One region of the Ammoniphilus oxalaticus genome, then DNA from elsewhere that is predicted to be linked to it. Evidence: riboswitches for the same ligand, from Rfam matches in the RefSeq annotation. Region 1 holds a riboswitch; each other region holds the start of a gene.
What was found. Region 1 has a riboswitch for cyclic di-GMP ahead of BEP19_RS06895 (prepilin-type N-terminal cleavage/methylation domain-containing protein). Riboswitches for the same ligand answer to the same signal wherever they lie in the genome.

Region 2: linked by a shared signal. The riboswitch ahead of BEP19_RS04925 (methyl-accepting chemotaxis protein) and the one ahead of BEP19_RS06895 (prepilin-type N-terminal cleavage/methylation domain-containing protein) in region 1 are both predicted to bind cyclic di-GMP.
Region 3: linked by a shared signal. The riboswitch ahead of BEP19_RS16285 (anti-repressor SinI family protein) and the one ahead of BEP19_RS06895 (prepilin-type N-terminal cleavage/methylation domain-containing protein) in region 1 are both predicted to bind cyclic di-GMP.

What each region holds. Positions count from the first base shown of each region.
Region 1 is NZ_MCHY01000008.1:144,684-148,958, reverse strand. Features, by position in the region: gene pilM (type IV pilus biogenesis protein PilM) at 1-619, opposite strand, end outside; gene BEP19_RS06905 (prepilin peptidase) at 636-1,397, opposite strand; gene BEP19_RS06900 (type II secretion system protein) at 1,490-1,912, opposite strand; gene BEP19_RS06895 (prepilin-type N-terminal cleavage/methylation domain-containing protein) at 2,005-2,391, opposite strand; cyclic di-GMP riboswitch class II at 2,449-2,531, opposite strand; gene BEP19_RS06890 (type II secretion system F family protein) at 2,642-3,853, opposite strand; gene BEP19_RS06885 (type IV pilus twitching motility protein PilT) at 3,884-4,275, opposite strand, start outside.
Region 2 is NZ_MCHY01000006.1:576,267-580,541, reverse strand. Features, by position in the region: gene BEP19_RS04930 (methyl-accepting chemotaxis protein) at 464-2,155, shown strand; cyclic di-GMP riboswitch class I at 2,356-2,447, shown strand; gene BEP19_RS04925 (methyl-accepting chemotaxis protein) at 2,558-4,246, shown strand.
Region 3 is NZ_MCHY01000012.1:341-4,615, reverse strand. Features, by position in the region: gene BEP19_RS16290 (hypothetical protein) at 1-1,051, shown strand, start outside; cyclic di-GMP riboswitch class I at 1,712-1,795, shown strand; gene BEP19_RS16285 (anti-repressor SinI family protein) at 1,822-1,956, shown strand; gene BEP19_RS16280 (anti-repressor SinI family protein) at 2,115-2,276, opposite strand; gene BEP19_RS16275 (hypothetical protein) at 2,767-3,060, shown strand; gene BEP19_RS16270 (hypothetical protein) at 3,436-3,795, opposite strand.

The sequences.
Region 1 (4,275 bases):
CGATGCTCACCTCCGTGCTTTTATCCCCTACATTAATAATCATAAACGTACGGTCCAATGCCCAAGCTTCATTGGCCCGCAACGCTCTAACGACGGACAGTGGGCCCAAGTCCACACTTTTCGGATTCAGATCAAGTTCTCGCAACAGATCGACATAAGAGGTTATGTAGGCTTTTGGGGCGATCACGAGCATCAATTCCAGACGTTCCTCCCCGTCGCCTGTTTCCACATCATTTAAAATTGAAAAGTCAAAAACATATTCATCAAAAGGCGGTTGAATTTGGTTCTCAATTTCTAGCTCAATCGCTTTTCTTAATTCTTTTTTTGGCGCGTTACTTATCTGTAAAGGACGCAGCAATACTTGTTGGCAATCGATCGCCAAATGAATTGACTGGTTTTTCAGTCCTGTCTTCTCTTTCATCAAAAAAAGGATCTCAAAGAAATGGTCCTGATCAACGATCTGTCCCGCCGTGACCACCCCCGCAGGGATCGGCTCACTATAAAACTTCTTAATTTGGACGTCTTCCCCTGTTCGCTCCAGTTCTACCAATTTGATGATCGTATCCTTTATTTCCAAACCTACCGTTCTTTTATTTTTCCAAATTCCCCAGTTTAACATCACGCTAGCTCCCTTTTTAGGAACGAAGGATCCAGTTCAGATAAGCTAAAATGATCTCATTCCCCCAAAAATATGTAACGAAAATACCAGCCGCTAAAAAAGGGCCAAATGGAATCGCTTGTTTTCGTTTAACTACTTTCGCCAGCAACAGGATGACACCGATTAATCCGCCGAACAAGGACGCCAACAAAAAAGAGACAATCACCGGCTGCCAGCCAAGCGCCATCCCAACGACAGCCATTAGTTTGATATCACCGCCGCCCATCCCGCCGCGGCTAACAATCGCAATCAATAACAACAACCCGCCGCCGACCAACATACCGATCAAATACGTAAGCGGCGGTTGCGGATAGTAGAATAGGCGAACCATCATGAAATAAATGAAGAAAAATAAGTTCACTTTATTCGGAATAATTTTATACAATAAATCACTGATTGTAATCGAAGCGAGGAATGCCATTAACGGCAAAGCAATCAGCAACTCCAATCCCCAGCCTACCTTGTAACTAGTATAAACGAGCACGCTAGCGGTGAACATCTCCCCCACAGGGTAAATATAGGAAACCTTCGCCTGACAATAGCGACATCTTCCCTTTAATAGAAAGAAACTAATAACAGGGATCAAGTCTAGTGGACCCAAGCGATGTTCACAATGGACACAATGTGAAGCGGGAAACACGATCGATTCCCCTTTTGGAATACGGATAGCGACAACGTTGAGGAACGATGCGAGGAAAAGGGATAGAAGTGTGATGAAAATGAAGATAAGAGTGTTCATAGAGGCCTCCTTCTAATGGGTGTTAGCTTAATCATGTACGAAAAAAGAAAAGAAGACAAGCCCTATGGGGATTGTCTTCTAAATTATTTAGTTTAATCGATTGGTGTAGACTCACCTATAGTAACAGTTACTTTTCCTTGAACTATCTTTAATCTAAAGAATTTATTTGAATCTTCAGCAGTTGGAATTTGTGCATCATTAGATTTTACATCCAAATAATCCGTTAATTCTATTGATTCTTTGTCAAACTTTACATATCCCAGCCGAGAGGTTTCAGGCTGATTAATCCCCTCTGTCCTCGTGTGACTTGTAAGATCCAGCACCATTCGCTTTGCAGCATCCTCAATAATTGCCTGGGTTTGGGCATCACTATTAACTTTTGCACTATTAAAGTTAGTCATCACACTTGGTGCCGCAATTGCGGCGATGATACCCAAAATGACAACTACAGCGAGTAACTCGATCAAGGTTACCCCTTTTTGATTGTTCCAAAATCTTTTCAACGCCATCCACATAGTCAGTCACCCCCATTTTTCACAAATCAACCGCTATACTCCGTAAACAAAGCCCCTCCTTGAAGGGGGGGTATTTCGAATTATTATTCTTATTATGTCGTAGGCTTTTCATTGGCTGTTTTAAATCCATTAAATACTATTTTACCATTTGCATTAACAGTTATTTTTACTTCTGTAAAATATTGATTATTAGACGACTGCTTCGGCACGTCCTGTAAATAACCACCATCTACTAAATGAACCTTTATTTTAATGGTGCCATCCTCTGGTATCGGATTATCCAAAGCAAACCTTTGCACCGCATCTTTAATTATTGCTTCCGTCTGAGCATCCGAATTCGTTTTGGCACTATCAAAGTTCGTCATAACACTCGGTGCTGCAATTGCCGCAATAATCCCTAAAATCACAACAACCGCGAGTAACTCGATCAAGGTGACCCCTTTTTGATTGTTCCAAAATCTTTTCAACGCTTCCCTCATGTTTCTTTCCCTCCCATTAGTAGGTTTTAAAAACAAAAAAAATCCGCCCTCGCAACATAGAGGCGGGTTCGGTTGCGCTACTCGTTTCCTTCATTCTAAGCGCCCATCTACAGAATGAAAATCATCACGACCCATTTATAATTACCACTCATTTCCTGTGTCTCCATTATATAAAATTAGCCCATTCTCGACAAGAAGAAAATGCTAGAACCTGTTACAATCTTGTTAACAGAGGACGTCTCTCTGTTAATCACGTCATTCCTTCATATAATGCGAACATCGGCAACAACACAGCAAGCACTATAATTCCAACGATGAACGAAACAACAACTAACATGATCGGTTCGATCAACGACCTCATCCGCTCCGCCATTTGGTCCACTTCTTCCTCGTAATAATCCGCTACTTTCCCCATCACTTCATCTAGATTCCCCGTTTGTTCACCGATCGCAATCATTTGCGAGACCATTGGCGGGAAGATTGAATTTTCCCTAAAAGGTTGGGCCAGTGGTTGTCCCTCGCGCAAGTTATCTCGGGCTCGGTTCAATGATTGGGAAATGACTTGATTGCCGACGATGTCGACGAGAATTGCGAGTGTCGGCACAACAGGCACCGCCGCTTGGTAAAGTGTCGAGAATGTGCGACTAAACCGAGCCAGTGAAGATTTTATCAGCAAAGAGCCGACGATCGGCAGCTTCAGTTTAACCCAGTCAATTTGATAGCGCCCTTTTTCGTTTTTTCCATAGAGGAACAAAACAGCCCAAATGAGGACAGGCAAACCGAGCAATAGGAACCAATACAAGCCGACCCATTCACTAACCCCAAGCACAAAACGCGTGATCCAAGGCAACTCGAGTCCCACATTTTGAAATACAGAAACAAACTGGGGCACCACTTTCCACATTAGGAAAAAGCTGACGAGCACAGACAAGATCCCGACAGCAATCGGATAAAACAGCGCCGACTTTATCTTTCCTTTTACATTGTGCTCCTTTTCAAAATAGCCAGCTAGTTTGTCCAGCATGTCATCTAAGCTCCCGCTCGTTTCGCCTGCGCGAGCCATGCTGACAAAGATGACAGGAAACACTTTACGCTGCTGCTGGCAAGCCACTGACAATGATGAGCCAGACCGCACATCCTCCAGCACGATTTCAAGCGCCTTTTTCAACACTTTACTGTCCGTCTGCTGAACGAGAATTTGTAACGCTTCGGCAATCCCGACCCCTGCTCGCAGCAACGTAGCAAATTGACGGCAAAACACGACAAAGTCTCTTTGCTTGACACCTGGCGTTAAAATCTCAATGTCTTTCGTCAAGATCGTTTGCTTCCGTTCATTCAAGTGTGTGATTAGCATACCCTGTTGCTTTAAGTTCCGAAATGCTTCCCGTTTATCGCGGGCTTCGATCTTCCCTTGTATTCTCTTTTGTTGAGCATTGTAGCCCGAATACGTAAACTCTAGCATACGGCGCTCCTCCTTCCCTCATTAACCCAATTAATCAAATCGTCCGAGCAAACTTGGACAAATTTCATAAGCGGCTGCCGAGTTAATCATTCCTTGATTAACGAGTCGCGTAAGCGATTGTTCCATCGTCACCATTCCAAGTTGTGAGCCCGTCTCCATCATCGATTTAATCTGGTGCGCTTTTTCTTGCCTGATCAAATTTGCAATCGCGGTTGAATTGACCATCACCTCAAAAGCTGCGGTTCTACCACTTCCATCAAGTAGCGGAATCAACCGTTGAGCCAACACGCCAAGTAAATTACTCGATAATTGTAAACGGACTTGCTGTTGTTGACCTGTCGGAAAGGCATCAATGATTCGATCGATCGTCTGCGGCGCGTTCGTAGTATGAAGTGTCGCCAACACTAAGTGACCTGTTTCCG
Region 2 (4,275 bases), on a different contig from region 1:
TTCACCCCAATCTCCTGTGACCCTAGTAGTTATTTCCTATAATCAAATAGTAGGAGAAATGACTTATAACCCGTTAACAGACTAGATCAACAAGCGACTCGGATACGCAAGGCCAAGGCGACAATGAAAGCCCCAAGGGATTGCGCAAGTGAACTTCACTTTGCTTAGATGAGAAGCGCGCTGATTTTTACAGGATTAACCGTTCACCAAGATTTAACAAAAGATTCGTCCTAGCTATTGTTCGGAACTTCCCTAAAAATTATAATTGATATCAAGGTTCTAGTTTCAATTGTTGTATATCTTATAAGAATCAGAGAGAACGTCGAAAATGCGTATGCCCTACTTTAAAAACCCGCTTAAGTAGCGCTCAGTCTTTTCGTCACTCATTAACACAGATTGCTGTTCAATTTGAATCTAGAAAGCATTTACAATTTCAACTTAGAGATATGAGGAGGCGGTTGCAGTGCGCTGGACGATTAGCAAGAAATTATTGAGTAGTTTTTCGATAGTCATCCTGTTGTTAATTGGGATTATTAGTTTTGGTTTTTATGAAATCACAAAAATTGACAAAAGTTATTCCCATCTAATTGACGATCGGATGGTGAAAGCGATGAATGTAAGAGACTTACAAATGGCAGTAAAGAATGTCATGATCAATACACGCGGTTATTTAATTACAGGTGATCCCTATGCGTTGCAAGCTTATAAAATTGCGCATGAAGAATACGATGAAAAATCTCGTCTATTAAGAAGTACGCTTACAAAACCCGAAAACATTAAAATGCTGGATGGATTGCGTCAAACAGCTGAAGATTACGATGATCTCGCTGAACGTTTGTTCGCATCGAAAGATCAAAATGATATAGCCGGTTACATCGACTTGGTTATCAATGAAGGTCGTGACACGATCGCCCGATTCGATGAGCAGGCAACAAATCTTGCAAATCACCAAATTGAATTACTAGAACAAGAAAGCGCCGAAAATACGAAACAAGTCAGTGAGGTAAAGACAAAAATTTTAATTGTTGGCTTGCTCGCCATTATCGTTGGAAGCGCAACAGCAATCCTAATGGGTCGTCTTATTTCAAAACCAATCAGGACGATTGCCGAATCTGCGAATAGGATTGCGGGAGGCGACTTAACAACCGATCAGATCCAAGTCAGAAACAAAGACGAGCTTGGCGAGTTGGCAAGTTCGTTTAATCAAATGGCGGCGAATTTAAGAAGAGTAATCGGTCAAGTCAGCGATAATGCAATTCATGTCGCCGCTTCCGCCGATGAGCTAACCGCAAGCGCTGAACAAACTTCACAAGCAACCCAACAAATCGCAATATCCATCCAAGAAGTTGCTTCCGGCGCAGAAACCCAAGGCAAAGGAGCTATGGAAAGCGCTCAAGCGATGCGTGAAATGGCCCAAGGGGTTGCCCAAGTCGCGGAAGCAACCGCTTCGGTAGCAGAATTAGCATCCGACACGACACGACAAGCAAACAAAGGGAGCGAGTCACTGCAAAAAGTGATCGAACAGATGAACACAATCGATCAAGTCGTTGGTGATTCTGCTATCGTCGTCGAAAGGCTTGGGACGCTATCGCTTGAAATTGGCGATATTATTGGGGCGATTACCTCGATTGCCGATCAAACAAACCTGTTATCATTGAACGCAGCGATTGAAGCGGCCCGAGCGGGCGAACATGGCCGAGGTTTTGCCGTCGTTGCCGATGAAGTGAAAAAGCTAGCGGAGCAATCTAAACAGTCAGCGGAACAAATCACGAGTCTAATCGTACGAATTCAGGAGGACACGGCGCAAGCGGTTCGAGCAATGGGTCATGGAACGGAGGAAGTGCGCGTCGGACTAGAGGTTGTCCGTGAAACAGGCGAAGGATTCAAACAAATTTTATCGTTAATCGACCAAGTCGCGACCCAAATCCAAGAAGCGTCCGCCGCTTCAGAAGAAATGTCAGCCAGCGTGGAAGAAGTGAATGCCACAATCGAAGAAATTGCGCGAATCGCGCAACAGTCTGCTGACAACACGCAAAATGTAGCCTCCGCTTCAGAAGAACAACTCGCGTCAATGGAAGAAGTGACATCATCGGCTGAAGCTCTGTCAGAGATGGCTGAACAATTACAAGCGCATATTCATCGCTTCAAAATATAGAAGCAACAACCAACACCTCAACTCACCTTCGCGTGAGGCGAGGTGTTTTCTATTTTGAAAAAATATATTATTACTTGGGGTTCCAAACAATGGAATAGTATGTTTAAATAAGATAGGTATACATTTGGACACAGAACCACCGTTTGTATGGTCTATATTATACTATCGGTTCTTTAAATTCAACTTCATAGTCTTTTGTTTTTCGATTAGGGCAAACACACCGAAAGGTGTGGACGCAAAACTAGAGGGGCTTACGTAGCGGTGATTAGCTACATGCCAGCCAGTTGCCGATTACCGTGATCTTGTACTCAGTAATCTATGTTTGCGATGTTCGTTTTCAATCATAGATTACTTTTTTCTATGCCTTCATATAATAAATAACGAGATAGGAGAGGAATGTAAGTGAGATTCAATATCAACAAAAAACTGCTAGGTGGTTTTTCGATCATCATCCTTGTTCTTATTATGATTATCGGAATTGGCTATTATCAAATTAATGCTATCAATCAAAGCTATACAGAACTAATCGAAGAAAGAATGATCAAAGCGATGGAAGTAAAAGATTTGCAAATCGCATCTAAAAAGATCATCGTAGCAGGACGCGGCTACCTGCTTTCAGGCGAACAGTCCGTCATGCAAGATTATAACGAGGCAAAGGAAGAGTTCCAAGATAGATACACAAGTTTACTCAACCGATTGAATTTAGAAGAAAACCAGAACATGCTTGAGGCAATGAATAAGACCCAAGAAGAGTACAATGAATTTACGGAACATTTATTTGATTTAAAAGCGCAAAATAACGAGGATTATTTAACGATCTCAACGAATGAAGGGCGTGAAATTGTCAATCGGTTGGATAACCACGCGGTGGAAATGGCCAACTTCCAATTTGAAATTGCGGAAAAATCGATTGTAGAAAACACAGAAATAGTAAATAAAACGAAAAAAAATCTGCTCATAATCGGGGCTATTGCTGTATTGCTCGCAACCGCCATTGCTTATGCGATTGGGCGCCTCATCTCTAGGCCGATTGTTCGTTTAGCCGATTCAGCTTCAAAAATAGCGGATGGCGATCTTACCATTGATGATATCCACATTCGAAATAACGATGAGATTGGCGATCTAGCTACCGCGTTCAATCAAATGTCAGGCAATCTAAGGCAGGTCATTACACAATTGAGCGCCAACTCGTCACAAGTTGCTGCCTCGGCCGAAGAACTTACCGCCAGCGCGGAGCAAACGATGGAAGCAAACACCCAAATTACAACCGCCATTCAAGAAGTCGCGAGCGGAGCTGAAGCGCAAGGACAAGGCGCTATTAATAGTTCTCATGCGATGCGCGAAATGGTCGCAGGGATTCAACAAGTAGCGGAAACGACTACAACCGTTTCTGAATTAGCAACAGAAACAACCAATGAGGCGCATCGAGGCAATCAATCATTGCAAAAGGTCATTGAACAAATGAATACAATCCAACTTGTTGTCGAAGATTCCGCATCCGTCGTGCGAAGCTTAGGCGATCTTTCCAAAGAAATTGAAAATATTACGGAAGTCATTAACTCAATCGCGGAACAAACAAACTTGCTAGCGCTCAATGCCGCGATAGAAGCCGCGCGAGCGGGCGAACATGGTCGGGGCTTTGCCGTCGTCGCCGATGAGGTAAAAAATTTAGCGGAACAATCCAAAGACTCGACGGAGCAAATCGCATCCTTAATCCAACGGATTCAAAAAGATACATCTGACGCGGTGAAAGGCATGAATGATGGCACGAAGGAAGTTGGAATTGGAATGGAGGTCGTACGCAAAGCGGAAGCTGGATTTGAAACTATTGTAAACTATATCGAGCAAGTCGCTAGCCAAATCCAAGAAGCTTCAAGCGTTTCAGAAGAAATGTCTGCCAGTGTAGAAGAAATGCAAGCCTCAATCGATGAAATTACGAACATTGCTCAACTGTCGGCGGACAATACCCAAAACGTCGCCTCCGCATCTGAGGAACAACTTGCTTCCATGGAAGAAATCACCGCTTCCGCAGCAGCGCTTTCCAAGTTAGCTGAGGATTTACAAATGTACGCGCAGCGTTTCAAAGTTTAATTGTTAAGTAGGGAGTGACCCCTCCCTAC
Region 3 (4,275 bases), on a different contig from region 1:
CATGTCAACAGGCACAGTCTTAGATCAAAGCGGCAACGGCAATCACGCAACATTATACGGTGGAACATGGGTAGGTGGCGGCGATGACGATGGCACAGACGTATCTTTCAGCTTCGGCCTATCACAATCCATTTACAGCGAACTGGACGCATCATATCCACTATCACAGTCGGTATACGCTAATCACAACAGCATAGCACCAACACAACAAGCCTTATTTGACGATAAGGTTCTTTCGTATGCGGCAAAACAGGCGATATATGCGAATAGGGAAGCGGAAGCCGCGGCAAAGCAACAAATATACGCCAATCGACAATGGGCTTATCCATTATTACAGTCCATCTATTCGGATTACGTGATGTATTCGAAGGATTTTCCGCTGAGCCAATCAGTGTATGCAGATAGATCAATGAGCTTTCCGTTGGGTCAAGTCATCGTTAAGGATGTGGAATCAGATTATTCGTTGTCTCAATCCATTTACGAGGTGACAGAAACATCCACACCATTACGCCAAACGATCTATGCTGATGTACAGGCGATAGCGCACACGAAACAAGTCATTTGGACGGATCGGGATTATAGCTACCCGCTATTGCAACGTATCATCGATCCCGACAAGTCCATCATCGGTCATATCAAGCTAGAGGGCGAGAGGGTCTTATACGTCTACCTAGTGGGCGAGCGCGAGTTATATGTCGAGTTAAAAGGAGGGTTGCCTATGCGTGATAATCAGAATTTCTCTATGGTGTCGGGTGACTCGAAGCTGATTGATGTAACCGTTGAGGGTGTGGACATGGCTGGCGTTACATCCGCTAAGTGGACGATGTATCAATATGGCGTGTGGAAGTTGTCCAAGACATTGCGGGAGGGCCTATCAATTAATGGCGATGTATTGCACATTGAGCTAAGTCCAAGTGATACAGAGGAGCTTACAGGTGTTTATACGCATGAGATCGAGATTGTGGACTCCAACGGAAATGTAAGCACGATTACAAGAGGAAAAATAACGCTAGAGCAGAGAGCGCCTAAGTGTCATATTCACTCTAGTTAGGAATAGAATACAATGAGTAATATCTCGTCGTCGCCTCCACCCTTTCGTTCTTTTATGAGCGAAGGGGTCTTTTTATTCACGATGTGTAATGAATCGAATAGGATGTATTAGCTCCTCGGTTTATTAATTGCTCATATATCTATGCCCCGCTGTTCTTTATTGGATAGTGGGGCTATTTTTTTGTGAATAATTACATTTGGGTGTAGGCATAATAAAATAACATCATGAGTGGCATAAGTTATCCCCTTCCATTAACCCTCTGTTGATTGTCAGCGGAGGGTTAAATCATTCACATAACATCATCAACAGAATAGGATGTATTGTCCCCTCGTTCGTGTTCGGACGGTTTATATAAAGTAAGTCCTACTCTCCGTACTGGATTGTGGGACTTACTGTTGTGTATATAATTACAAATAGTTAAAGGTATAACAAAAGCCGTCTTTACAGTGTTCTATATCCTATATCTGGTTTAGCCTTGCTATCTGTTATTGTACGGGTCTATTTCTAAACCTCAAAGGTGTGAATATTATTATAAGGATGATAAGAAGAAATGTTAGATTTAAAACGTTGAACTAAATTGAGCGTAAACTGTTTATAAATTTACAGTTTAAACAAAAAGTGTTAGTTTGTCACCAAATTTATGTGATATAATTTCCATTAACCAGAAAGGGGCAAACCAACCGAAAGGTTGGGACGCAAAGTCACAAGTCTAAGGTTTTGTACTAGGACGGCTGGATTACCTGGATTTTACACTTAAAGGGTGAAAAATCATGGTTAAAAAAGAGAAGGATAAAGATATGTTGGATCAAGAGTGGGTAAACTTAATCCTCGAGGCAAAGGAGATCGGGATATCGAAAGAGGAAATACGTGACTTTTTAATACATAAGATGAGTATATCTATTTAATATAACTTTGTCTTTGGGAAGAAGTATAAAGAGGATTGTGATCTATGATCATTGAAAAAAATAATACCCCTTCTTGATATTATTTAGTCCTTCGAACTATATTCTATTTCGAAGGATATTTTTATTGTACTTAGGCATTATCAGAATTATTTACATGTTTATTTTTTGATACTGCTTCTAGTCTCTAGTACCTCATTCTTTTTTAATTTTAAGAAATCTCTAAAATCTTCTTTTGATATATTCGAAGCCATCGCAATTTTAACCAAACTTATAGTCTCTTCATCAAGATTTTTATATAAATTAAGATTGATTACATTCACGCACAATACACCTCCATATATAAGAAGAATATAGCATAATGGCTCATGCATCAGCAAGGTCTTCGAAGTTTACATAATATTGATGATTAAAACCTTAATCTGTAGATCAATGGGCACTGGGTGATTGTGGAGTCCGAGAAGTAGGAAACTGCTTATGTATGACGGCGGTAACAGAAGAAGAGTTTATTCAAAGAGGTAGTCCTTCTGTCCTTAAACGAAAGCAGGGTGGGTTAATCTATGCATAATTTCAGATAGGTGGAGGATAATATGAATACTCTCCCTGAGTCCAGAGAGGCTCATTTTCTCCTAACCAATGGAGCATAGCCCCGCTGTCCTTAATCGGATGGTGGGGCTATTTTTGTTTACTCATGAATGTGTAGCAATTCATTGAATTCACCATAGGGTACTACGAAAGATTAGTACTTATCGAATTCAAATTGTCGAGTTAAACTATGCTCAATGAATCAAAGGGGAGAGGTGCCATAAAATAATGGAAACGATAGAAAAGGGAAAATGGTCAACTGCTTTAAGCGTTGTAGGGATTGCGTTGTTTATCTCTAGTTATTTAATTTCTGACGATCCTAATTTAGGTGAAAAGATTCTCATCGGGATAGTTTTTTTCTCAGGAATTGGATCTATGATCGCAAGTGTTTTTTTGGGAGTTGCGGCTATTAAGTCGAAAGAAAATGGACTACTCAAATATGTTGGTCCATTGATGATCTTAATCCTCATTTTAGGAATACTCCTATTTCCTTTGTTGTTGGGCTTAAATTTTGCACCATAGTCTTTTCCAAAAATAGGTTACTTGGAAACATGTTGTGAAATACGATCGGGTAGAGGGGCAATGTTGGGACTGTGGTAATTTTTAGCAAATCAACTGGTCTTATATGAGTTAATGATTTGTTAATTGTCTATTTAGAGGGATTTAACAGTCCATCATTATAATTGTAAGTAAATAATGGGCATATAAGATTTTTGTGTGGAAGGTGATCCAGTGTGATATTACTTATATTGTGTTGCGTAGTTCTTTTAGGACTAAGTGTTCTAACGGCCTCTCCTCAAGAAGTTCAAAAACATCAAGAAGATTTTATTCCCCAAAAGTATTTTTCAGACTTAGCATAAACTCAATCCATCTCTGTCATAGTAAAACCCTTCGCTACTATATCGAAGGGTTTTTTCTTTGTTTACTCATCACTTCTTCCGCTCTTTTCAAAGCATATAAAAACCTCTCCTTATCGCCGCTGCTCCTAAATTCCTCCCAGGCCCTTTTCAACATGATTGGATGGGGTCTGTCCTTAAGGATCGTGTACTTTTGCTCAATCATGTCTAATACCAAATTCTTTCTTCCAATTAGATGACTGGACTGCAAAAGTATTTCGCCTCTCTCTTTCATTGGGATTCCAAAACCAGATAAGAGCTCATCGTTTGTTTTCAGTTGGGCAATCATTGGTGCAACAATATCGATTAGGTCTAACGTGAGGGTATCGTGAAGAATTTGTGTGATGTGGACTTTTACCATAATGCACCTCCTGAATTTATAGGTAAATAGTATCATTCGGAGGCGGAGGAAGGGATGACGGTGTTGTGAAACTAAATAACCTAAAATACCGAGAAGGTATTTTGGGTTTAATGAGACCAGTAGGTCACTAAATTTATTATGAGTGGCCGCTGTTTAAGGGGAAAGCGAGCCAAACCCTTTGTAGGTCCCAATACTGTAAGTAAGGACAAGATTATTTTTATAGCATGTTGCAGACAAAAGTCAATAGACAGGGAACGGGCGTTCTTGTTCCGAGTATGTCCAGTGGGGGCTGGATTTCACTTTTTTATACGTTAGGATCATCATTTATGTATGCGGTATGGAAAATTGCAACCTCCCTAGATTTCATACGAAGTACAATTAAATAGCCATCTGGGGTAACTAAACAAACACGTCTTGTGTGGTCGTATCGCTTTCTCTTAGAGTCCCAACCAGCATAGATTCGGATGGATCAGTTAGTGC